3 linked regions of the Immundisolibacter sp. genome follow. The protein of the gene in region 2 binds, or shares a complex with, the protein of the main gene of each other region. Links are inferred from orthologs where the notes say so. Each region holds a gene or a part of one and is shown on either strand. Other genes may lie near its edges.

The links.
Region 1: the proteins of H5U26_RS09990 (region 2) and eno are in contact, whole or in part, in a solved structure (PDB 2FYM), measured with the Escherichia coli proteins. The link is inferred for Immundisolibacter sp. from one-to-one orthologs.
Region 3: the proteins of H5U26_RS09990 (region 2) and pnp are in contact, whole or in part, in a cryo-EM structure (PDB 9QH0), measured with the Escherichia coli proteins. The link is inferred for Immundisolibacter sp. from one-to-one orthologs.

What each region holds. Positions count from the first base shown.
Region 1 is NZ_JACIZD010000003.1:227,208-237,319, forward strand. What follows is about bases 7,156-10,112. They hold eno (phosphopyruvate hydratase), read right to left. Parts: upstream 9,304-10,112; coding sequence 8,008-9,303; downstream 7,156-8,007. Other genes in these bases: ispD (2-C-methyl-D-erythritol 4-phosphate cytidylyltransferase), read right to left, coding at 7,156-7,725; H5U26_RS07125 (septum formation initiator family protein), read right to left, coding at 7,733-8,002; kdsA (3-deoxy-8-phosphooctulonate synthase), read right to left, coding at 9,311-10,112. Outside these bases: H5U26_RS07085 (SDR family oxidoreductase), read right to left, coding at 1-225; folB (dihydroneopterin aldolase), read right to left, coding at 222-581; H5U26_RS07095 (NAD(P)-dependent oxidoreductase), read right to left, coding at 602-1,573; H5U26_RS07100 (DUF748 domain-containing protein), read right to left, coding at 1,696-4,518; H5U26_RS07105 (NUDIX domain-containing protein), read left to right, coding at 4,631-5,452; H5U26_RS07110 (MBL fold metallo-hydrolase), read left to right, coding at 5,449-6,327; ispF (2-C-methyl-D-erythritol 2,4-cyclodiphosphate synthase), read right to left, coding at 6,509-6,982; more of ispD, read right to left, coding at 6,982-7,155. UniProt on the Escherichia coli protein: Catalyzes the reversible conversion of 2-phosphoglycerate (2-PG) into phosphoenolpyruvate (PEP). It is essential for the degradation of carbohydrates via glycolysis.
Region 2 is NZ_JACIZD010000007.1:84,221-88,737, reverse strand. Bases 1-3,117 are described here. They hold H5U26_RS09990 (Rne/Rng family ribonuclease), read right to left. Parts: upstream 2,759-3,117; coding sequence 242-2,758; downstream 1-241. Other genes in these bases: H5U26_RS09995 (YajQ family cyclic di-GMP-binding protein), read right to left, coding at 1-154. In the rest of the region: H5U26_RS09985 (RluA family pseudouridine synthase), read left to right, coding at 3,134-4,078; H5U26_RS09980 (S49 family peptidase), read left to right, coding at 4,075-4,517. UniProt on the Escherichia coli protein: Endoribonuclease that plays a central role in RNA processing and decay. Required for the maturation of 5S and 16S rRNAs and the majority of tRNAs. Also involved in the degradation of most mRNAs.
Region 3 is NZ_JACIZD010000002.1:126,231-136,302, forward strand. Bases 7,156-10,072 are described here. They hold pnp (polyribonucleotide nucleotidyltransferase), read right to left. Parts: upstream 9,697-10,072; coding sequence 7,615-9,696; downstream 7,156-7,614. Other genes in these bases: H5U26_RS04465 (phosphoenolpyruvate carboxykinase (GTP)), read left to right, coding at 7,156-7,485; rpsO (30S ribosomal protein S15), read right to left, coding at 9,787-10,056. Outside these bases: odhB (2-oxoglutarate dehydrogenase complex dihydrolipoyllysine-residue succinyltransferase), read right to left, coding at 1-840; H5U26_RS04450 (2-oxoglutarate dehydrogenase E1 component), read right to left, coding at 868-3,711; H5U26_RS04455 (hypothetical protein), read right to left, coding at 3,798-4,208; argH (argininosuccinate lyase), read left to right, coding at 4,225-5,628; more of H5U26_RS04465, read left to right, coding at 5,731-7,155. UniProt on the Escherichia coli protein: Involved in mRNA degradation. Catalyzes the phosphorolysis of single-stranded polyribonucleotides processively in the 3'- to 5'-direction. Also involved, along with RNase II, in tRNA processing.

The sequences.
Region 1 (10,112 bases), on a different replicon or contig from region 2:
TTGCCCCGGCACCGCCAGATCGGCGCTGATCGCGAACCCCCGCCGGCCGAGCGCGGCGATTTCGGCCACCGCGCTTTCGGCGTCCTGCCGCGACCGGCCGTAATGCACCACCACGTCCGCACCGGCCCGCGCCAGGGCCAGGGCCAGGCCACGGCCGGTGCGCCGGGCAGCGCCGGTGACCAGCGCCACGCGGCCGCTGAGGTCGGCGGTCGGTGCCGCCGTCATCGGCGCCGTTCGAGGCTGACGCCGACGCTGCGCGCGGCCGGCAGGATGTCCGGCTTGCGCACGCGCACGCGCACCCGGCTCACCTGCGGGTAGCGTTCCAGCAGCAGCTGCGTGGCGTGGCTGACGTAGGCCTCCACCAGATAAAACCGGCCTTCCACGGCCAGCCGGGTGAGGTGTTCGGCCGCCACCGCGTAGTTGATGGTGTCGTTGATGCTGTCGCTGGCGGCAGCGGCGGCGAAATCGATATCCAGCTCCGCATCGATCAGGATGCGCTGGTCGTGCAGGCGCTCGGATTCGATGATGCCGATGACGCAGTGGACCGTCAGTTCGTCGATGTGGATGGTGCCGATGCTCATGGGTGAAAACTGCTCCGGAATCAGCTGACGACCGCGTAGCGGCCGGTCTTGACGAAGGCGATGTACTCGCGCAGGCCGCGCATCAGGTCGTACTCGGGCAGGTAGCCGAAGTCGGCCTGCGCGCGCGGGTCGGGCGCAATCGGACCGGCCCGGAATGGGCCGGCCTCGGTCGGTGCCTCGGGCACCTCGATGTCGGCGCCGGGTATCAGCGCCTTGATCGCCTGCACGACCTGGTACAGCGTGCTGGCGACCGGCGCGTTGATGTCGTAGACCACGTGCGGCAGGTCGGCGGCCAGGGTGGCAGTCATGCAGCCGCGACCGGCGTCGGCGCCGTACAGCATGGGGATGATGGGTGCCGAGTAGGCCAGCAGCGGATTGTCGTAGTGCACCGGCTCGCCGCGCAGCGGCTTCTCGATGAACGGCTGCAGGCCCTGGCCGACGGCGCCGGCAAAGGCGAAGCCCGGCCCGTACACCTGCCCGCCCAGGCGCAGGATGCGCACGTCCAGGTCGTACAGCTGGCGATAGTCGTTGGCCAGCAGCTCGGCGCCGACCTTGGCGCTGGCGTAGGGATCGGCGGGGATGTCGAACTTGCCGGTATTGAGCGTTCCGGAGAAGGCCGCGCCGGTCCACCCGGTCTTGCCGGTGGACACGTAGCTGACGCGCTTGATGCCCATGGCGCGGGCGCATTCGAGCACGTTCAGCGTGCCCATGATGGTCAGCTCGGCGTTGGCGTAGGGCCGCGCGTAGGCGCCGGGGGTGAGGAAGCTCGCCGTGTGCAGGATGCGCGTCACGTCCAGCTCGCGCACCGCCCGGTACAGGTCCGGCGCGTGCAGCACGTTGCCCTGCATCAGCGTGACCTTGTCGCGGATGTCGGCCAGCAGTTCGGTTTTCAAGACCATGTCGAAGGCCGCCACCGGCACGCCGCGAGCCGCCGCCTCGCGCACCGCAAACGAGCCCACCAGGCCACAGCCGCCGGTTACCAGAATTGTCACGGGTCTCTCCTCTTGTGTCGTGGCTTGAAAATGAATCCATGCGCATTCGGCCCGGGAGCGGGCCTCCCACACCGCCTCGAAGAGTGTGGGAGCGGCGCCGTCGCCGCGAACGGTGCGTTTCCTCAGGAAGTCGCCAGCACCAGTTCGCTGGTGGCCGAAGGCTGCAGCGGCGCATCCTCGGCCGGCAGCACGATAGTCAGGCGCCGGACCGGCACGCCATTGTCCATCAGTGCGGCGCGGATTGCCTCGCCGCGTGCCTGCGCCAGCGCCCGCAGGGCCGCCGTATCCGGAGCCATGGCGGCCAGCAGGCGCTCACGCCCGGCGCGCGCCGCCGCGGCGCGCTGCTCGGCAGCAGTCGGCTGGGTATCGGCCGGTGCGGGCACTGCCGGCGGCTCGTTGCCGAAACGCTCTTCGTACAGCGCGATCAGGCGCTCGGTCCAGTCGGCATCGCCCTCGAACGGATCATCATCTTCACCGCCCGCCTGGCCGAGGGCCGCCCCCAGCGCCTGCTGCGCCAGGGCCCGGGCGTCGTTCTGGTCTGCCAGCGGGTGGATGTGCAGCGTGAGCTGCGGCCGCGCGATGAGGGCCTGCGCCACTTTCTGCAGGGGTTCCATCTGCGCCGCCGGCAACTGCGCGCTGCCGGGGGCGAACGCGACTGTCCGCAGGTCTTTTGCCTTGCCGCCGACCAGGCGCGCCAGCAGGGTGAAGGGTGTTTTCACCGCCTTGACCACGAGCGCCCTGATCGCCTTGCCGATCAGGGCGCCGTAGTCGAACTGCGGGTTCGAGAGATCGCCGCGCAGCGGCAGGGCGACGTCGATGACTCCGCGCGAGTCCTTGAGCACTGCCAGGGCCAGGGTCAGCGGCAGGTCGAGCGCGTCCGGACTGTCCACCCGCTCGCCCAGCACCAGACGGTTGAGGATGATTCGGTTGTTGCCGATCACCTGTGGCCCGCTTACCGTGTAATCGAGGTCCACGTCCAGCGTGCCGCGCTCGATGCGGTAGCCGGCAAACCTGCTCACGTAGGGCGTGAAGGTCGCCATCTCGACCCCGGTGAAGGACAGCTTGAACGCGGCTTCGCGCGGTACGCCGACGGTAAAGCTGCCCTCGACCGTGGCTGGCGCGTACTGGTCGATGCGACCGTTCAGCACGACGCGCGCCGGCTGCGTGGCATCACTCGCCAGGCCGTCGATGTTGCCTTTCAGCTGCTCGATGCTGACCGCGAAATGCGGCGTCAGGCTGTGGTCTTCGATGTGGAGCGTGCCGCGACTGACGCGCACCGTGTCGACTGCGAAGCGCATCGGCGCCGGCCCGGGGCCATCGTTGGTCACTGGTGAGTCGGTGACTGGCGCCACGTCGCGTGGCCCGAAGCGCGACAGGTTGCTTTGCCGGTTCTCGGTGATGACAGCCCGCAGCACTGGCCGGTTGATCCAGATCTTGCTGGACGTGACGCCCTGCGCGCTGGCCTGCAGCTGATCCACGCGCAGCGTGCGCAGCGCCAGCAGCGCCTCGTCGCGTTCGGTGTCCCACAGATCGACACGGGACAGCGTGACCTGGCCGCGGAATTCCGGCCCCGGCCCGCCGAGCGTCAGCTGTCCGGTGGCCGCTGCCGTACCGCTGCGCAAGGCGACCGGGCCGACGTCCGGCAGGTAGGGCGCCAGCGGCGGCAGGGGCAGGCCCTTGGCGGTGATTTCAAGCTCGGCCGGGCCGGCTGGCAACACCGCCTCGCCGGCCAGCCCGAAGGTGCCACCGTCCGCCAGGCTGCCGGTGAGGCTCACCGGCACCTTGTCCGGCGCGCCCAGCGCACCGATGTCGACCTGCTCCAGCGTGAGGTCCTGGTGCAGCGCCGGCTGCACCGTTTCATCGCTGATGCTCAGGCGCTGGCCGGTCAGCGCCAGGGCGCCCAGCGTGACCTGCCAGCTTGGGCCGGCGGGATCCGTTTCGTCGTTGCCGGCCTGGCGGGTCAAGTCCTGAAGGTTGATTCGTCCGTCGGCTGCCCGCGCCAGCGCCAACCAGTTGTCGCGTCCGCTGATCCGGCCCACGGACACGCGCCGGGCGGCCAGATCGAGGGCCAGTTCATCCACGGCCAGTTCGGCAATCTGCGCCAGCGGGGCGTCGCTGGCATCGGCAAGCGCGGTCTGGCGCAGGCTCATGCGACCGTCGCTGAGTCGCACCGCCCCGCCGGCAGCCAGCGATAGCGTGGCGTTGGCGTCGATTTTTCCCCCACGCGCTTTCAGGGGTAGCGCGCGTTCCAGGTAGGCCAGCGCCGGTTCGGCGTCGATGCCCTGCAATGAGAAGCGGCCGTCGAGCGCCAGCGGCGCCGGCACGAGATCGGCCTGCAGGCGCAGCGTGCCGCCGCCTGCGCGGCCCCGCAACAGCACGGGAATCGGTTCTGCGGCCTGGCTGTCGAAGCCGGCCATCGACACGACCAGATCGGTCAGGCGCAGCGCGGCCGCCGGCCGTGCACTGGCGTCGCGCACGACAAGCGCGCTGCCATCGACGTTCATCCGGTCGATGCGCAGCCGCGGCGGCGGACCGCCATCGCCGCCGCCGGCCGGCAGTTGCGGGCTGATGCCGCCGCCCTCCAGGAGACCGAGCTGCCCGCGCGCACCGCGTACCGTCAAGGCGTCAAGATGCACGCTGCGTGTCCACAGGGAGTCGACCGCAAGGTCGGCCATGGCACTGTCCACCGCCAGCAGCAGGGCGCCATCGGGATCGCTCAGGTGCAGGCCGTCGATCCGCAGCGCCAGCCGCAAAGGGTCGAAATCGAGCGCTGCCACATGGGCGGTGCCGCCGGTGGTTTCGGCGAGGGTCTGCTCGGCGTAGAGCCGGGCGCGCTCGGGCACGGCCATTGCAGCCGCCACAAGTGCGGCCAGCAACGCCAGCATGAGCAGGCAGCGCCAACGACAGCGGTGGCGCAGGTTCGCTATTGCCAGGAAGGCGCGCATGGTCCCGATCTTAAGCCGCGAAAGCGGCACGAGCGAGCCGGCCGGCCATCCGTGCGGGCCATAATGGCCGTTCAGTCAGCCTGCGCTGACCCCTCATACGGAGCAGACGACCATGACCCTTCGAGATGCCGCCACGGTGGTGCTGGTGCGCGAGGCGGGCGACGGCGCGCCGGGCTTCGATGTGTTCATGCTGCTGCGCACGGTCAAGAGCGATTTCAATGCCGGGGCTTATGTATTCCCCGGCGGCGGGGTCGACCGCAGCGACGGCGGCGCGCAGGCACAGCGTGTGTGCAGCGGGCTCGACGCCCGCCAGGCCAGCGCGCGTCTGGGCATCGCCCAAGGCGGCCTGGCGTTCTACCTGGCGGCGATTCGCGAGTGTTTCGAGGAAGCCGGCGTGCTGCTGGCGGCCGATGCCGCCGGGCAGACCTTGAGCCTGCACGAGCCGGCAACGCAGCAGCGCTTCGCGGCGTACCGGGCGGCGCTGAATGCCGGTCAGACCACGCTGGCGGCCATCTGCGAACGCGAGCACCTGCGCCTGCCGCTGGACCAGGTCCATTACTACAGCCACTGGATCACGCCCGAGGGCATGCCGCGGCGCTACGACACGCGGTTTTTCCTGTGCCGGGCGCCGCTCGGTCAGGAACCACTGCACGACGGCGAGGAAACCGTCGACCATTGCTGGGTCCGTCCGCAGGAGGCCCTGGCGCGGCACGCGGCCGGCGGCTTCAACCTGGTACCGGCCACGCGCAAGCAGCTCGAATTCCTGGCCCGGTACCCGACGGTCGATGCCCTGCTGGCGGCGGTACGCAGCATCGGGCAGGTGCCGGCGATACTGCCGCAACTGATCATCGGCGCCGACGGCAAGCCCGAGCGGGTGCGCCTGCCGCTGCCGGAAGGCGTGGAAGAAATCGACCTGCGTGGAGTGGCCCTGTGAACGCTGCCGGCAACCCCTTCGATACGCCACAGATCCGCGCCGAGTTCCCATTCGCGGCGGCCGTCGACGTGTGGCCCGGCGTGCGGCGCATCACCGCGCCCAATCCGGGCCTGATGACCGGCCCCGGCACCAATACCTATCTGGTCGGCAGCCGTCAGGTGCTGGTCATCGATCCGGCCTGCGACGCCCCGGCGCATCTGGATGCCATCAAGCGCGCCGCAGGCGATGCCATCACCGCCGTGCTGGTCACGCACGCCCACCCGGACCACGCCCCCGGCGCGCGGGAACTGGCCCGCGACTGCGGCGTGCCGGTGTACGGCAGCGGCATCGCGCTGGCCGGCGTCAGCACGCCGGGCTTCGCGCCCGACCGGGTACTGGCCGATGGCGATATCCTGCCGACCGACGCCGGTCCGCTGCGCGCCCTGCGCACACCCGGCCACGCCGCCGACCACATCTGCTACCTGCTCGAAACGCAGCGCCTGCTGTTCGCCGGCGACCATCTGATGGATGGCACCACGGTGGTGATCGCGCCGCCCGATGGCGACATGGCGGCCTATCTGGCGTCCTTGCGGCGCCTGCAGCAGGAGCCCGTCGAGCGTATCGCCCCCGGGCACGGCCGGCTCATGGAAGGCGCGCAGGCCACCGTGCAACAGGTCATCGACCACCGCCTGGCGCGCGAGGCGGCCATTCTCAAGGTGCTGGAGGGTGGGGGCGGGCGCAGCATCCCGGACCTGGTGGCCGAACTCTACGTCGGCGTCCCGAAGGCCCTGCACGCATTGGCCGAACTGTCGGTTTATGCGCATCTGATCAAGCTGGCGGCGGAAGGGCGGGTGCAGGGTGATGGCCGCGCCGCAGTGTGGCGGCGGGTCGTCTAACGAAACACGGAGGTATTCAGCTTCCCGCAGCGCCGGCACGCGCTGCCAGAATCAGTGGCTACCAGTGAGTCATCGGAGGACTGGAGCCCGGCTCGCCGGGCGATGCGTCCTCGCGTAGGGCCGGTCCGTCGTCCATCGCGCAGCGAAGCCGCTACAGCGGGTCGTGGCGGGTCGCTTCTGATCAGGCGCGCGCCAGCAGGCACACGGCGTGGGCGGCGATCGCCTCGCCGCGGCCGACCGGACCCAGGCCCTCGGTGGTGGTGGCCTTGACGCTGACGGCGTCGATGTCGAGGCCCAGATCGGCGGCGATGTTGGCGCGCATGGCGTCCCGATGCGGGGCGAGCTTGGGCCGCTGCGCCAGCACGGTGGCGTCGATGTTGACCACCGAGTAACCGGCTTCGCGTACCAGCGCAACCACGCGCCGCAAGAGCAGGCGGCTGTCTGCGCCTGCATAGGCCGGATCGGTGTCCGGAAAGTGCTGGCCGATGTCGCCCAGGGCCGCCGCGCCCAGCAGCGCGTCGGCCAGGGCGTGCAGCAGCACGTCACCATCGGAGTGCGCAATCGGGCCGTGGCTGTGGGGGATCTGGACGCCACCCAGCACCAGGGGTCGGGCGGGCGCCAGGGCGTGCAGGTCGTAGCCGTGGCCGATGCGCATCAGGTCTCCGGGGTGCTTTGGGCAGTGCGATCGAAGCGCGCTTGCGCGGCCAGCAGGCACTCGGCCAGGGGCAGGTCCTGCGCCACGGTGATCTTGATGTTGTCGCGCCGGCCGGCCAGCAGGCGCGGGCGAAAGCCTGCGCTTTCCATGGCCTGGGCCTCGTCGGTGGGTTCCTGGTCGGCAGCCAGCGCACCGGCCAGCGCCGTCCGCAGCACATCAAGCCGAAACCGCTGCGGCGTCTGCACCGTCCACAGGCCCTCGCGCGGCACGGTTTCGCGCACCCGGCCGGCGGCGTCGGCGCGCTTTACGGTGTCGGTCAGCGGCGTGGCCAGCAGGCAGCCGTGCTCCTCCAGCGGCTCGGCGCACAGGCTGTGGATGTCGCCCGCATGCAGCAGCGGGCGCACGGCGTCGTGCACCAGCACTGGCGTTTGCGGCTGCTGGCGGTCGGCCAGCCAGTCGAGTGCGGCCAGCACGGACGCGCCACGGCTGGCGCCACCGGTCACCACCTGCAGCGGTTTGGCGCAGGTGAAGCCGAGCGCCTGCCAGTACGGATCGGCCTCGCGCAGCGCCAGCACGATGCCGGCGACGCGCGGGTGTGCGGCCAGGCGTTCGAGGGTGTGCACCAGCACGGGTGCGCCGGCCAGCGGCAGGTACTGCTTGGGCAGGTCCGCGCCCATGCGCACGCCGATGCCGGCGGCGGGCACGATCGCCCAGTGGTCGGCGCTCGGCAGGGCTTCCGCCACCGGACGCCTACTCGATGACGCGGATGAAGGTCTCGCCGGGCTTGATCATGCCAAGCTCGCTGCGGGCGCGGTCTTCCACGGCAGTCACGCCGCTGCGCAGGTCCTCGACCTCGGCCGTGAGCTGCGCGTTGCGTTCGGCCAGCTGGTCGACCGCGTCGCGTTCGCGCACGACCCGGTCCTGCAGCTCGCCAAGCTCGAACAGGTTGCCGGGCGCCACCAGCAAACGGTGTTGCAGGCCGAGCATGACCAGCAACAGCGCAAGCAGGCCGGCGCGCATGGGCATCAGCGGGCGAGCGACCCGAACACGCCGGCGCCCGGATAGCGCGCCGCGGCACCCAGCTCCTGCTCGATGCGCAGCAGGCGGTTGTATTTGGCCACCCGGTCCGAGCGGGACAGCGAGCCGGTCTTGATCTGCCCGGCGCCGCTGCCGACCGCGATGTCGGCGATGGTGGTGTCCTCGGTCTCGCCCGAGCGGTGCGAGATCACCGCCGTGTAGCCGGCGCTGCGCGCCAGGCGCACGGCGTCCAGCGTTTCCGACAGCGTGCCGATCTGGTTCACCTTGATCAGGATGGAGTTGGCCACGCCGGCCGTGATGCCCTTCTGCAGCGTGGCCGGGTTGGTCACGAACAGGTCGTCGCCGACCAGCTGCACGCGCTTGCCCAGGCGCTCGGTGAGCAGCTTCCAGCCGTCCCAGTCGTCCTCGGCCTGGCCGTCCTCGATGGAGATCACCGGGTAGCGGTCGGCCAGATCGGCCAGGTACGCAACGAATTCGGCCGACGTCAGGCTGCGCTTCTCGGATTCGAGCTCGTAGCGGCCAGCCTTGTAGAACTCGCTGCTGGCCACGTCGAGCGCCAGCAGCACCTGTGTCCCGGCGGCATAGCCGGCATCGCCGATGCTGTCGAGCACCACCTTCAAGGCTTCTTCGTTCGAGGCGAGATCCGGCGCGAAGCCGCCTTCGTCGCCGACGGCGGTGTTAAGGCCCCGTGCGCGCAGGCGGCGCTTGAGGGCCTGGAAAATCTCGGCGCCGCAGCGCAGGGCTTCCGAGAAGCTCGGCATGCCGGCCGGGATGACCATGAATTCCTGCAAGTCGACGCTGTTGTCGGCATGCGCGCCGCCGTTCAGGATGTTCATCATCGGCACCGGCAGGCACATGTCGACGCCGCCGCACAGCAGGTTGATGTGCCGGTACAGCGGCAGCCCGCGCGCCGCGGCGGCCGCATGGGCGGCCGCCAGGGACACCGCCAGTGTGGCGTTGGCGCCCAGGCGCGCCTTGTTGTCGGTGCCGTCGAGTTTGAGCAGCACGTCGTCCAGGCCGCGCTGGTCGGCCGGGTCCAGGCCGCGCACCGCCGGCAGGATTTCCCGCAGCACGTTGTCGACCGCCTTGCGCACGCCCTTGCCGCCATAGCGGGCAGCGTCGCCGTCGCGCAGTTCCAGCGCTTCGCGCGAACCGGTGGAGGCGCCCGAGGGCACCGCCGCCCGGCCCAGCTGGCCGCTGTCGGTCAGGACGTCCACTTCCACGGTGGGAAAGCCGCGCGAGTCGAGGATTTCGCGGGCCTTGATATCGACGATCGTGCTCATCGGGGTCTCAGGTTGATTGCATCAGGGCCTGCTCGGCAAAACCGGCGGCCTTGACGGTGCGGTCCAGGCTGACCAGGGTTTGCAGCAGGTTTTCCATGCGGTCCAGCGGCCAGGCGTTGGGTCCGTCGGACAGCGCGCGGGCCGGGTCGGGGTGGGTTTCCATGAACAGTCCGGCCACGCCGGCGGCCACGGCGGCCCGCGCCAGCACCGGCACGAATTCGCGCTGGCCGCCGGAACGGTCGCCCTGCCCGCCGGGCAGTTGCACCGAGTGCGTGGCGTCGAACACCACCGGGCAGCCGGTTTGCCGCATCACGGCCAGGCCGCGCATGTCGACCACCAGGTTGTGGTAACCGAAGGACACGCCGCGCTCGCACACCATGACCCGGCCTTCGCCGCCGGCGGCGTTGGCCTTGGCCACCACCTGCGCCATGTCGTCCGGCGCCAGGAACTGGCCCTTCTTGATGTTGACCGGCTTGCCGCTGGCGGCGGCGGCTTCGATCAGATCGGTCTGGCGGCACAGAAAGGCCGGCGTCTGCAGCACGTCCACCACCTGCGCGGCGGCCTGCACGTCATCCGGTGTGTGCACGTCGGTCAGTACCGGCACGCCGAGCGTCTCGCGCACCTCGGCCAGGATCGCCAGGCCGGCGTCCCGGCCCGGACCGCGAAAGGACTTGCCGGAACTGCGATTGGCCTTGTCGAACGAGGCCTTGAAGATGAACGGCACGCCCAGCCGGGCGCAGATGTCCTTGAGCGTGGCGGCGGTGTCGAGCGCCAGCTGGCGGCTTTCCGCCACGCACGGCCCGGCGATC
Region 2 (4,517 bases):
TGGGTGCCTCGGCGGTCATCACCGCGTCCTTGAGCGTGAGCTTGGCGCCGGAATCCTTGAAATCGAAGCGCGTGGTCAGCTCGCGGTTGGTCTGGTCGACCGCGTTGGCGACCTCGTGCAGGTCGGCCTTTGAAACGACATCGAATGAGGGCATGACAGTTTCGGTTGCCTCCGGAATCAGTTTGAACGAGCCATTCGGCCGGCGCGGCAGACGCCGCGCCGTGCGCAGTATCGGCCCGCGCTAGCCGTTGCGCGCATCGGCCTCGTCAACCGGCACGCTGACCGTTTCGACCTGTACGAATCCCCCACCGGCTGGTGGCGTGATCGGCTCCTGCAAAATGGGCGCCGGCGGCTCCTGAGCGGGCGGTGGCGGTGGCGCCCAGACGACCGGCGCGGGGCCTTCCACCACCACCGGAACGGCAGGCATGACCGCAGCGTCGGGCACGTGCTCGGCGCTGGCCGACTCGGGGGACGCCTGCTGCGCCGCCCACGAGTAATCCGGCGCCGGCTCGGTGACCGGCGTTGTCACTTGCGGCGCGAACGGTTCGGACGGCGACACCGACTCGGGCTGGGCGATTCCGGTGATCACTGCCGCACCCGCCAACGCCCCCGCGGACGTGACCGGCGGCGCGAACACCTCGGGCGCGTGCAGCGGCGGCGTGCCATCCGGGCCTTTGCCGCCCGGCGGCTGGCGGCCTGCTTGCGGCGCGCGGGCCGGCGCCTCACTGCCAGCGGCGTTCCTGGCCTCGGCACCGCCCTGGCCCTGGCCGCGCTGACCACCGCGACGACCGCGCCGCGATTTGCCTTCGCGAGCTTCGCGCTGGCCATCGCGCACGGCCGGATCGCGCGGCGCAGCCGGCTCGCGCTGCTCGCGCTGGCCGCCGCGCGGCGCGTTGTCGCGCTGGCCATCCCGCGCGGGCGCTGGGTTGCGCGGCGCGACAGGTGCCTGCGGCCGCTGCGCGTCGCCGCCCTGGCGGCTGCGGTCCGGCCGGTCCTGCGGGCGCGCGGCGGGCGTTTCGGCACGCGGCGGGCGGCTGCGCGCATGACGCGGCGGCGCCTGCTCCACGGGCGCGGGTGGCCGATGGCCGACCAGGCTGCGCCACAGGCGCGTGAACAGACCCGGCTGGGACGCCGGCGCAGCCGCCACGGTGGTATCGACCGGACTTGGCGGCGGCGCGCTGCGCACCAGGCGCTGCACGGCCGCCGGCTGGGCGACGATCGCCGCCGGTGCGGCGGCCGCCTCCGGCGCCGGCACGGTCAACGCCAGTTCGTGGCTGGGCGTATCCAGCAGGCGCTTGTTCAGGTCCTGCACGCGCGTGCGGTCGATCTCGTAATGCGGGGTTTCGAGCGCCGGGTTGGGCAGGATGATGGGGTTCACGCCCAGGCGCTGACCCAGCTCGGACACCGCGTCACGCTTTTCGTTGAACAGATAGGTCGCCACCGCCACCGGCACCTGCACCGCCAGGCGGCCGGTGCGCTCCTTGAGGGATTCTTCCTCCAGCAGGCGCAGCACGTGCAGGGCGGTCGATTCCACGCTGCGGATGGTGCCCTGGCCCTCGCAGCGCGGGCAGGTGATGTGGCTGGTCTCCTTCAGTGAGGGACGCAGGCGCTGGCGCGACATTTCGAGCAGCCCGAAACGCGACAGCTTGCCCAGCTGGATGCGCGCCCGGTCGTGCTTGACCGCGTCCCGCAGGCGGTCTTCCACCGCCCGCTGGTTGCTGCTTTTCATCATGTCGATGAAGTCGATCACGATCAGCCCGCCCAGATCGCGCAGGCGCAGCTGGCGGCCGATCTCGTCGCAGGCCTCCAGATTGGTATTGGTGGCGGTCTCCTCGATGTCGCTGCCGCCCGTGGAGCGCGCCGAGTTGATGTCGATGGCGGTCAGCGCCTCGGTGTGGTCCACCACCAGGGCACCGCCGGAGCGCAACGGCACCTCGCGCCGGTGCGCGGTCTCGATCTGGTGTTCGATCTGGTAGCGCGTGAACAGCGGCACCTTGTCCTGGTACAGCTTCAGGCGCGGCAGGCTTTGCGGCATCAGCTGCTGCATCAGCGCGCGGGCCTCCTCGTAGGTGGCCTCGTCGTCGATCAGCACCTCGCCGATGTCGTCGCGGAAATAGTCGCGGATCACCCGCGCCACGACGTTGTTTTCCTGGTAGATCAGGAACGGGGCGGACTTGCCGGTGCTGGCCGCATCGATGGCGTTCCACAGCTCGATCAGGTGATCCAGGTCCCACTGCAGCTCGGCCAGGCTGCGCTCGGCCGCCACCGTGCGCACGATGACGCCCATGTTGGAGGGCAACTGCAGTTGCCCGAGCAGGTCCTTCAGTTCGGCCCGGTCCTCGCCCTCGATCTTGCGCGACACGCCGCCGGCGTCGGGGCTGCAGGGCATCAGCACCAGGTAGCGGCCGGCCAGGCTGACGTGGGTGGTCAGGGCCGCGCCCTTGGTGCCGCGCTCTTCCTTCTCGACCTGGACGGTGATTTCCTGACCTTCGCGCAGCTGCCGCGGCTCGCCGTTGGGGCCCTGCAGGTAGTGGGCGGCGACCTCTTTGAGCGGCAAGAAGCCGTGGCGGGTGCCACCGTAATCGACGAACGCCGCCTCCAGGCTCGGCTCGATGCGCCGCACTACGGCGCGGTAGATGTTGCCCTTTTTCTGGTTGCGGTTCGGGGACTCGATGTCCAGATCAAACAGGTATTGGCCATCGACGATGGCCACCCGCAGCTCTTCCGACTGGCGGGCGTTGAACAGAATTCGTTTCATCGGGGAATACTCGTGGCAGACGCCTCGCGGCGCAGCGCGTGCCGGACGGTAGCGCCCCCAGGGGCGCAGGCTCATGGGCCGGCATGCCGCAACGCGGCGCGACGCGGGGATCGGGAACAGGGCCTCCGGCGAGGCCGGTCCGCGGGGACTGGCGCAGGAGGAATAGAATGGCTCGCACAAAATCGGTTGCAGCGGCGCCAGCGCGACACGCCGACGAAACGGACACGGCAGACATCAGCCGGCCCCAGGCATTGCGCCCGAGACACTGAATCACCGTCCAAATCTTTTTGATCATCAAGATGGCCACTGCGCCGACAACATTAACACGCGATGACAGGGCTTAATACAGGCACGGCCACCACCCCGGAGCGCTCGGTGGCGTACGTGAACGTTGCCGACGATCAGGCCGGGCAGCGGGTCGACAACTTCCTGATGGCGCGCTTTCGCGGCCTGCCGCGCAGCCGGGTGTATCGCCTGCTGCGCCGCGGCGAGGTGCGCGTCAACGGCGGTCGCATCGGCCCGGAGCACCGCCTGCAGGCCGGCGACCGGGTGCGCCTGCCGCCGGTCGACCTGCCACCCCCCCGGCCGCCCGGGGAAGCGCCCGACCACCAGCTGCGCGAGCTGACCGGCCGCATCCTGTTCGAGAACGAGCGCCTGCTGGTGCTGGACAAGCCGGCGGGTCTGGCCTGTCACGGCGGCAGCGGGGTCAGCTTTGGCGTGATCGAGGCGCTGCGACAACTGCGGCCCAATCAGCCGTTCTTCGAGCTGGTGCATCGCCTGGACCGCGACACCTCGGGTTGCCTGCTGATCGCCAAGCGGCGCAGCACCCTGCGCGCACTGCACGAACAACTGCGCAGCGGCGCCGTCGGCAAGCGGTACCTGGCGCTGCTGGTGGGCCAGTTTCCCGGCCGCCGCCAGCGCGTGGATGCGGCGCTCGACCGCTACGAACGCGGTGGCGAACGGCTGGTGCGTGTGGCCACCGACGGCAAGCCGGCGCAGACGGTGTTTCAACTGCGCGAGCGGTTTGCCGGCGCCAGCCTGGTCGAGGCGGAATTGCTGTCCGGGCGCACGCACCAGATACGCGTGCACGCCCAGCACCTGGGCTGCCCGGTGGCGGGCGATCCGAAGTACGGCGATCCGGCGGCCGAGGCAGCGCTGGGCGCCATCGGCCTGAAACGGCTGTTCCTGCACGCGGCGAAGATTGAACTGGCGCCGCTGGACGACGACACGCCGCAGGTCTTCGAGGCACCCCTGCCGGCGGCGCTCGAAGCCGTGCTCGAGCGCCTGCGCGATACCCAAACCACCCAGAGGACCGCATGAACGACGACACCAACCCCACCGCCTGGGAACGCGGCGTGCTCGAACGCCTGCTGCGGGACACGCTGACCGAACAGCGCCGCGCCCGCCGCTGGCGCATCTTCTTTCGCCTGTTGTCGGTGTTGCTGGTACTGCTGGTGCTGGGACTGTTTCGCGCCGACGTGGGCGTGCCACAGGTCGCCAGTCGCCACACCGCGCTGGTGCAGCTGAACGGCATCATCGCACCCGGCACGGACGCCAACGCCGACATCATCATCGAGTCCCTGCGCAAGGCCTACGACAACGCGCAGGTGGCCGGCGTGGTGCTGCGCATCGACAGCCCGGGCGGCAGCCCGGTGCAGGCCGGGCGCATCAATGCCGAAATCCGGCGCCTGCGCACGCTGCACCCGAAGGTGCCGCTGTACGCCGTGATCGACGATATCTGCGCCTCGGGCGGCTACTA
Region 3 (10,072 bases), on a different replicon or contig from region 2:
ATCGCGCAGGGTCGGCACCACCAACCCGCGCGGGCTGCTGACGGCGATGCCGATGTCGAAATAGCCGTGATAAACAACATCGCTGCCGTCGATGGAAGCATTGACCAGCGGGAACTTCCTGAGCGCCTCGACGGCGGCCCTGACGAAGAACGACATGAAACCGAGCTTCACGCCGTGGATCTTCTCGAAAGCCTCTCGGTGACGGGCGCGCAGGTCCATCACCGGCTGCATGTTGACTTCGTTGAAGGTGGTCAGGATGGCGGCGGTGCGCTGCGCCTCGACCAGCCGCTCGGCAATGCGCTGGCGGATGCGCGTCATTGGCACGCGCTGCTCGGGGCGTTCTGCGGCCGGCTGCGCCGCCAACTCGGTAGTCGCTGTGGGCGCCCGCTGCGCCACCGCCGCGAGCACGTCTTCCTTGATCACCCGACCGTCGCGGCCGCTGCCGCTGAGCGTCGCCGTCTCCACACCCTGCTCCACCGCCAGCTTGCGCGCCGCCGGGCTGGCTGCCGCACTGCCCGCGGCGGGCCGGATCTCGGCCACCGGCTGCGGCTGCGGTGCCATGTCCGGCGCAGCAGCCACCGCGCCGGCAATCGGCGCCGTGGCGCTGGTGTCCAAGGTCGCCAGCAGCTCGCCGGAATGCACCGTGGCGCCACCGGGCTGGTGAATGGCGGTCAGCACGCCGTCGGCCGGCGCCACCACTTCCAGCACCACCTTGTCGGTTTCGACGTCGATCAGGTTCTCGTCGCGTCGCACCGCGTCACCGGGCTGCTTGCGCCACTGCAGCAGCGTGGCTTCGGCGACGGATTCCGGCAGTACCGGCACCTTGATTTCGAGTTGCATGTCAGTCCCGGGTTGAATGAACCACTTTCAGGCGGATTTTTGTTTGCGGGCGGCAGCGGCTTGTGCCGGCGCCAGGGCGTCGTCGACCAGCGCCTGTTGCTGCGCCTGGTGCAGGGCATAGCTGCCGACCGCCGGCGCCGCCGAACGCGGTCGACCAACGTAGCGCAAGCGCTGGCCGGCGGCCAGCGCGTCGGTCAGCTTGTGGCGAATCTGGTACCAGGCGCCCTGGTTCTGCGGCTCTTCCTGCACCCACAGCACCTCGGCGGCGGTACCGTAATTTGCCAGCTCGGCCGTCAGGCGCGCCATTGGGAACGGATACAGCTGCTCCACGCGCACGATGGCGATGTCCTCGATTCCGCGCTCCTGGCGGGCCGCGTAAAGATCGAAATACACCTTGCCGCTGCACAGCAGCACGCGCCGCACCTGCGCCGGGTCGGGCCGCTGCGGGTCGCCGATCACCAGCTGGAACTCCCCGCCTGCAAGCTCGTCCAGCGTCGACACCGACAGCCGGTGCCGCAGCAGGCTCTTGGGCGTCATCACCACCAACGGGCGGCGGAAGCGGCGCAGCATCTGCCGGCGCAGCATGTGGAACATCTGCGCCGGCGTGGACGGCACGCATACCTGCATGTTCTGCTCGGCGCACAGCTGCATGAAGCGCTCCAGGCGCGCCGAGGAATGCTCCGGCCCCTGGCCCTCGTAGCCGTGCGGCAGCAGCAGCACCATGCCGCACAGGCGTTGCCACTTGGCCTCCGATGAGCTGATGAACTGGTCGATCACCACCTGCGCGCCGTTGGCGAAATCGCCGAACTGCGCCTCCCAGATCACCATCGTCTGCGGGTCGGCGCTGGCGTAGCCGTACTCGAAACCGAGCACGGCCTCCTCCGACAGCAGCGAATCGATGACCAGGAAACTGGGCTGGCCGGGCTGCAGGTGTTGCAGCGGCACGTGGCGCTGCGCCTGCTCCGGCGCGTCCAGGTCCTGGTTGTGCAGGACGGCATGGCGGTGCGAGAAGGTGCCGCGACCGCTGTCCTGACCGGACAGGCGCACCCGGTAGCCTTCCGTCAGCAGCGTGGCATAGGCCAGCGTCTCGGCGCAGCCCCAGTCCAGAGGCAGCGCGCCGGCCGTCATTTGCCTGCGATCGTCCAGCATCTTGGCCACCCGCGGGTGGACCTTGAAGCCGGCCGGAATCGTTGTCAGCTTCTCGCCGAGCCCGCGCAGGGTGTCCAGTGGCACGGCCGTTGATGCCGGTTCGGTCCACAGGGTATTCATGTACGGCGCCCAATCGATGGCCAGCAGCGGGCGCTGGTCGCTCATCGGCAGCGGCGCCACGCACTCGCCGCGGTCGAGCGCCTGCTGGTAGGCCTCGGCCAGGGCCTGTGCCTGGCCGCCGGCAAGCACGCCGGCACTTTCCAGGCGCCGCGCGTACAGCTCGCGCACGCTCGGGTGGCTGGCAATCTTCGCGTACATGCGCGGCTGGGTGATGGCCGGCTCGTCGGCCTCGTTGTGACCCTGCCGGCGGTAGCAGACCAGATCGATGACCACGTCGCTGCCGAAGGCAAGGCGAAAATCCAGCGCCAGCCGCGTCACGAACAGCAGCGCCTCCGGGTCGTCGCCGTTGACGTGGAACACCGGCGCCTGCGTCAGCCGGGCGATCTCGGTGCAGTAGTAGGTCGAGCGGGCATCGGCCGGGTTGCTGGTGGTGAAGCCGATCTGGTTGTTGATGACGATGTGCAGCGTGCCGCCGGTGGCGTAGCCGCGCGTCTTGGCCAGGTTCAGGGTCTCCATCACCACGCCCTGCCCGGCAAACGCGGCATCGCCGTGGATCAGCAGCGGAATCACCTGCTGGCGGGCCCAATCACCGCGGCGCTCCTGGCGCGCCCGCACCGAACCTTCGACCACCGGGTTGATGATTTCAAGATGCGAGGGGTTGAAGGCCAGCGTCAGGTGGATCGGTCCGCCCGGCGTGATCGGATCGGCCGAAAAGCCCTGGTGATACTTGACGTCGCCGGAGCCGATGACTTCGGCCTTGCCCTCGAACTCGGCGAACAGCTCCCGCGGCTGCTTGCCAAGGATATTGACCAGCACGTTCAGGCGGCCGCGGTGGGCCATGCCGATGACCAGTTCCTTGACGTCGGCCGACCCGGCCCGGCGCACGATTTCATCCAGCACCGGGATCAGGCCGTCACCGCCTTCCAGCGAGAAACGCTTCTGGCCGACGTAGCGACGATGCAGGTACCGCTCCAGCCCCTCGGCGGCGGTCAGCGCCTGCAGGATCTGCCGCTGCTCGGCCTCGTTCAGCACCGCGCGCCCGCGGCCGGCCTCGATGCGCTGACGCAGCCACTCGACCTGCGCCGAATCGGACTTGTAGGCGTACTCGAAGCCGATGGCGCCACAGTAGGTCGCCTCCAGCGCCGATAGCAGCTCGCGCAGCGGTGCACCGGTCGGCAGCGGGAAATTGCCGGCAGCGAACTGCAGGTCCAGATCGTCCTTCGTCAGGCCGTGGTAATCCAGGCTCAGGCTCGGCACCTCCATCGGTTCCTGCAACTGCAGCGGATCGGTGCGCGCCCGCAGGTGGCCGCGCTGGCGATATTCGTTGATCAGCTGCTGTACCGCGTTCTGCTTTTGCAGGCGCTGCAAGTCGCCGCTGGAGGCGGCCAGCTGCAGCGTCGCCGGGCGCGTGGCGCGCTCGCGAAACCGTGCCTGCACCGCCCCATGACTTGCACCGACCGGGGCGTTGCCCCAGGACTCGAACTCGCGCCGCCACGGCGTGGGGACGCTGGCCGGATCGGCCAGAAAATCCTCGTACAGCGCCTCGATGAAACCGACACTGCCGAAACCAAGACTGGAGCTGGCGTCCATCACAGATCCCATACCCGTTAGATTTGTGCCCGATTTTACGGCCAGCGGGCCCCGTATCTGAAACGCCTCCCATCCGGCAGGCCTTGCGGCCGGCCCGATCAGCCGCGCTCGAGAGCCTGCAGCGGCTCCAGCCGCGCCCGATGATGGCCCTGCGCGTGAATGCGCGCGGCATGTCTCAGATGGGTCAGGCGCAGCACCACGGCGGCCACCAGCGCAGTCAGCATCAGGTTGGGCGCCATCAGCCAGCCGAGCAGGGCGGCGCCCGCCGGCAACAGGCCCAACCAGACAGCGGCAGCGGTACCGATTAGCCCCACCCACTGCAGCGCGAGCGACCACAGGCCCAGGCGCGGCCAGAAGCGGTCGGCCTCCAGCGGCTGCGCCAGGGCCAGCAGCAAGGCCAGCAGCTGCGCGCCCACCACCACCGCCAGCACCGCCCGCGGCTGGCACAGGTCCGGCACAAAGCCGCCGTCCGGGGCGCGTTGGTCCGCTATAATCGCAGGCTCCGCCACGCCCGCCCTCCCGCCCATGTCCGAAGCACCCCGCAAACCCTGGGGCGGCCGTTTCGCCGAGCCCACCGACGCCTTTGTCGAGCGTTTCACCGCCTCGGTTGGCTTCGACCAGCGCCTGGCCCGCCACGACATTATGGGTTCCATCGCCCACGCCCGGATGCTGGGCCGGGTGGCGGTGTTGGGCGAGGCCGAAGTCACCGCCATCGTCGCCGGCCTGCAGGGCATCGGTGCCGATATCCAGGCGGGCCGTTTTCAGTGGCAGGTAGCGCTCGAAGACGTGCACATGAACATCGAGACGGCGCTGGTGGAGCGCATCGGCGAGGTCGGCAAGAAGCTGCACACCGGCCGCTCGCGCAACGACCAGGTGGCCACCGACGTGCGCCTGTGGCTGCGCGACGAGCTCGACGCCATCGACGGCCAGCTGCACGAGGTGCTGACCGTCCTGGTGGATTTGGCCGAACGCGAGGCCGACACCCTGATGCCGGGCTTCACGCACCTTCAGACGGCGCAGCCGATCACGTTTGGCCACCACCTGCTGGCCTGGTTCGAGATGCTGGCGCGCGACCGCGAGCGCTTTGCCGACTGCCGGCGGCGGGTCAACGTCATGCCGCTGGGCGCCGCGGCGCTGGCCGGTACCAGCTTTCCGATCGACCGCCTGTACACGGCGCAACTGCTCGGCTTCGACCGGCCGGCCGAGAACTCGCTCGACGCCGTCAGCGACCGCGACTTCGCCATCGAATTCGTGTCCGCGGCGGCGCTGCTGATGACGCATTTCTCGCGCATGTCCGAGGAACTGGTGCTGTGGTCCTCGGCGCAGTTCGGCTTCATCAGCCTGGCCGATGCCTGGTGCACCGGCTCGTCGATCATGCCGCAGAAGAAAAACCCCGACGTGCCGGAGCTGCTGCGCGGCAAGACCGGCCGCGTCAACGGCCACCTGGTGGCGCTGCTGACGCTGATGAAGGCGCAGCCGCTGGCCTACAACAAGGACAACCAGGAAGACAAGGAACCGCTGTTCGACACCGTCGATACCGTGCGCGACAGCCTGACTGCGGTGGCCGGCATGCTGCCCGGGATGACCGTGAATGCCGAGCGCATGCGCAGCGCAGCACGCGCCGGCTTTGCCACCGCCACGGATCTCGCCGACTACCTGGTGCGCCGCGGGCTGCCGTTTCGGGATGCCCATGAGGTCGTCGGCCGCGCCGTGCGCGAGGGCGTCGTCACTGGACGCGATCTCGCCGAGTTCACGCTGGACGAACTGCGAGCGTTCTCGCCGCTGATCGAGGCCGACGTGTTCGCCGTATTGACGCTCGAAGGCTCGGTTGCCGCGCGCGATCACCTGGGCGGCACGGCACCGGCGCAGGTACGGGCCGCCGCGGCGCGGGCCCGCGCCCGGCTTGACAATTTCCAGGGCGCCCGCTGAAGCTCATGGGCTTTTGATGGCAACTCGGCCCCGCGTTGACGGGGCCCGGATCGCCGCGTCAGGGATGTTCGCGGTACACAGGTGTAACGGGGGAATTTGCTCATGACGTCGAATCAGGCACTTGCGGACTGGGTCCGCGAGGTGGCAGCGCTCACGCAACCGGACCGGATTCACTGGTGCGACGGGTCGCAGGCCGAATACGATGCGCTGATCGCCGGCATGCTGCAAAGCGGCACCCTGATCGAGCTGGATCAAGAAACCCGCCCGCGCTGCTACCTGCATCGCTCGGACCCGTCCGACGTGGCGCGCACCGAGCACCTGACCTTCGTGTGCACACCCGAGCGCGACGATGCCGGCCCGAACAACCAGTGGATGAGCCCGGCCGACGCGCACGCCAGGATGGACGCGCTGTTTGCCGGCGCCATGCGCGGGCGCACGCTGTACGTGGTGCCGTACTGCATGGGCCCGCTCGACTCGCCGCTGGCGCGCTGCGGTGTGGAGATCACCGACAGCCCGTACGTGGCCGCCAGCATGCGCATCATGACCCGCATGGGCGCGCCGGCGCTCAGGCGCATCGAACGCGAGGGCAGCTTCGTGCGCGGCCTGCATTCGCTCGGTGACCTGCACCCCGAGCGGCGTTTCATCATGCATTTCCCGCACGAGCTGTCCATCCAGAGCATCGGCTCCGGCTACGGCGGCAACGCTCTGCTGGGCAAGAAATGCCACGCACTGCGCATCGCCTCCTACCAAGCCCGCCAGGAAGGCTGGCTGGCCGAGCACATGTTGATCATGGGCATCGAAGACCCACAGGGCCGCCTGCACTATATCGCCGCAGCCTTTCCGTCGGCCTGCGGCAAGACCAACATGGCGATGCTGATCCCGCCCCAGGAATACCAGGGCTGGAAGGTGAAAACCATCGGCGACGACATCGCCTGGCTGCACGTCGGCGACGATGGCCGGCTGTGGGCCATCAACCCCGAGGCGGGTTTCTTCGGCGTGGCGCCCGGCACCAGCCGGCACACCAACGCCAATGCCGTCGACATGCTGCAGCACGACACCATCTTCACCAACGTGGCGCTTACCGAGGACGGCCGGCCGTGGTGGGAGGGGCTGTCGGACGAGACGCCGGCCTATGACTGGCAGGGGCGCCCGTACGATCCGGCCAACGGCCCGGCCGCGCATCCGAATTCACGCTTTACCGTGGCGGCGCGTCAGTGCGCGTCCTGGTCGGATGCCGCCGAGCGGCCGTCCGGCGTGCCGATTACCGCGATCATCTTTGGCGGCCGGCGCGCCTCGCTGGCGCCGCTGGTGCTGGAAGCCAAGAACTGGCAGCACGGCGTGCTGCTGGGCGCCTCGATGGCGTCGGAAACCACCGCCGCGGCCACCGGCCAGGTGGGCGTGGTGCGGCGCGACCCGATGGCCATGCAGCCGTTTTGCGGTTACCACTTCGGTGATTACTGGGCGCACTGGCTGGCCACCGGCGCGCGCCTGAGCCAGGCGCCCGGCATCTATCAGGTCAACTGGTTCCGCCGCGATGCCGAACGCCGCTTCCTGTGGCCCGGCTACGGCGAGAACCTGCGCGTGCTCAAGTGGATCATCGAGCGCTGCCAGGGCAGCATCGACGCCCAGGAAACGCCGGTCGGCAACCTGCCCCTGCACGGCGACATCGACCTGACTGGGCTGGATGTATCGCATGAGCACATGCGCCAGCTCACGCACATCGAGCCGCAGGACTGGCTCAGCGAGATGGACGAGGTGGCGAGCTTCCTGCACGGCTATGGCCCGCGGGTGCCGCAGGCCCTGCACGAGGAGCGTGAGCGGGTCAGCCAGGGCCTGCGCCAGCAAGCCGGGGGCTGACGGCGCCGGCAGCCGGTCATTCGGGTCTGCGGGGCGCTTCTCCCGTAACAAAAAAGCCGGCCGGGGGTGGTTTCCCCGAGCCGGCTTTTTAATTGTCTGACGGTCCGCCTACGGCCGGACCGTCCCCTGTCAGACGGCTTCTTCGTTCAGTGCCTTCATGCTCAGGCGGATGCGGCCCTGCTTGTCCACTTCCAGCACCTTGACGCGCACCACATCGCCCTCGGCCAGCTTGTCGCTGACCCGCTCGACCCGTTCCTCGGAAATCTGCGAGATGTGCAGCAGGCCATCGCGACCGGGCAGGATGGTGACGAAGGCGCCGAAGTCCATCAGGCGCGCCACGCGGCCCTCGTAGACCATGCCGACCTCGATGTCGGAGGTGATGCGCTCGATCATGGCGCGCGCTTCCTCGCCGGCGGCCCGGTCCACGGATGCGATGCGCACGGTGCCATCGTCGTCGATGTCGATGGTGGCGCCGGTCTGCTCGGTGATGCCGCGGATGGTCACGCCGCCCTTGCCGATGACGTCACGAATCTTGTCCGGGTGGATACGCATGGTCAGGATGCGCGGCGCGTAGTCCGACATCTGCTCACGCGGCGCGGACAAGGCCTTGGCCATCTCGCCCAGGATATGCACACGACCCTCGCGGGCCTGCTCAAGCGCGGCCTGCATGATCTGGCCGGTAATGCCCAGCACCTTGATGTCCATCTGCAGCGCGGTCACGCCGCTGGCCGTGCCGGCCACCTTGAAGTCCATGTCGCCCAGGTGATCCTCGTCGCCCAGGATGTCGGACAGCACCGCAAAGCGGCTGCCGTCGGTGATCAGGCCCATGGCGATACCCGCCACCGGCTCCTTGATCGGCACACCGGCATCCATCAGCGCCAGGCTGCCGCCGCACACCGTGGCCATGGAACTCGACCCGTTCGACTCGGTGATCTCCGACACGATGCGCAGCGTGTACGGGAAAGCCGTCTTGGCGGGCAACACTGCCGCCAGGGCGCGCTTGGCGAGCCGCCCGTGACCGATCTCGCGCCGCTTGGTGGCACCCATGCGACCGGTCTCGCCCACGCAGTACGGCGGGAAGTTGTAGTGCAACATGAAGCCGTCACGGAACTCGCCTTCCAGCGCGTCGATCAGCTGCGCGTCGCGCTCGGTGCCCAGCGTGGTGACCACGATCGCCTGCGTTTCGCCGCGGGTGAACAGCGCCGAGCCGTGCGTGCGCGGCAGCACGCCGGTGCGGATGCTGATCGGGCGCACCTGGCGGGTGGAGCGACCGTCGATGCGCGGCTGCGCATCCAGGATGCGCCCACGCACGATGCGCTTCTCGACCGACGAGAACAGGGCCTGCACTTCGTTGGCCCGCTCGCCGTTCTCACCGGCCAGATGGGCAACCCGCTCGCGGACCTGCGCCACCGCCTCCTGGCGCGCCTGCTTGTCGGGGATCGAATAGGCTTCGTTCAGCGGCTGTTCGGCCACGGCGCGAACGGCCGTTTCGAGCGCCTCGTCCTTCTGCGGCGGCGTCCACGGCCACGGCTGCACACCGGCCTCGGCGGCCAGAGCCAGAATGGCCTCGATGACCGGTTGCATGGCCTGGTGACCGAACATGACGCCGTCGAGCATCACCGACTCGGGCAACATCTTTGCTTCCGACTCCACCATCAGCACGCTGCTGGCGGTGCCGGCAACCACCAGGTTCAGGTCCGATTCGGCCGTTTCCTGGTAGCTCGGGTTCAGGATGAAGGCGCCATCCTTGTAACCGACGCGAGCCGCGCCCACCGGCCCCTGGAAGGGCAGGCCGGACAGCGTCAGCGCAGCCGAGGCGCCGATCATGCCCAGGATGTCCGGGTCGACCTCGTCATCGGCCGACAGCACAGTCGGCACGACCTGTACTTCGTTGTAGAAACCCTTTGGAAACAGCGGCCGCATGGCCCGATCGATCAGGCGCGAGGTCAGGATGGCCTTCTCGGAGGGCCGTGCCTCGCGCTTGAAAAAGCCGCCCGGAATGCGCCCGGCGGCATAGCTGCGCTCGACGAAATCGACCGTCAGGGGGAAGAAGTCCTGCCCCGGCTTGACGCCCTTGCTGGCGGTGACCGCCGTCAGCACCATGGTGTCGCCCATGCGGACCATGACCGAGAACGCCTGCTTGGCGATTTCGCCGGTTTCAAGCGTCAGCAGGTGCTTGCCGAACTGGACTTCCTTGCGGATCAATTTCACGTGGCGTACTTCCTTTGCTTTGAACATGCAGCCTCCGCCGCCCTGCGGGGGAGACCTTGACCCCCGGATGGGGCCGGTGGGCGAGCTGCTTTAACGACGCAGACCCAGGCGCTCGACCAGCGCGCGGTAGCGGCCGTTGTCGCTGCGCTTGAGGTAGTCGAGCAGCTTGCGCCGCTGGGCGACCAGGCGCAGCAGGCCCTGGCGCGAGTGATGATCCTGGCGATGCAGCTTGAAGTGCTCGTTCAGCTGTTCGAGCCGCGCCGATATCAGCGCCACCTGCACTTCCACCGAACCGGTGTCGTTGGTGGCATGGCCGTACGACTGCACGAGCTCGGATTTCTTCTCGACACTGAGCGACATGAAACGGTTACTCCGG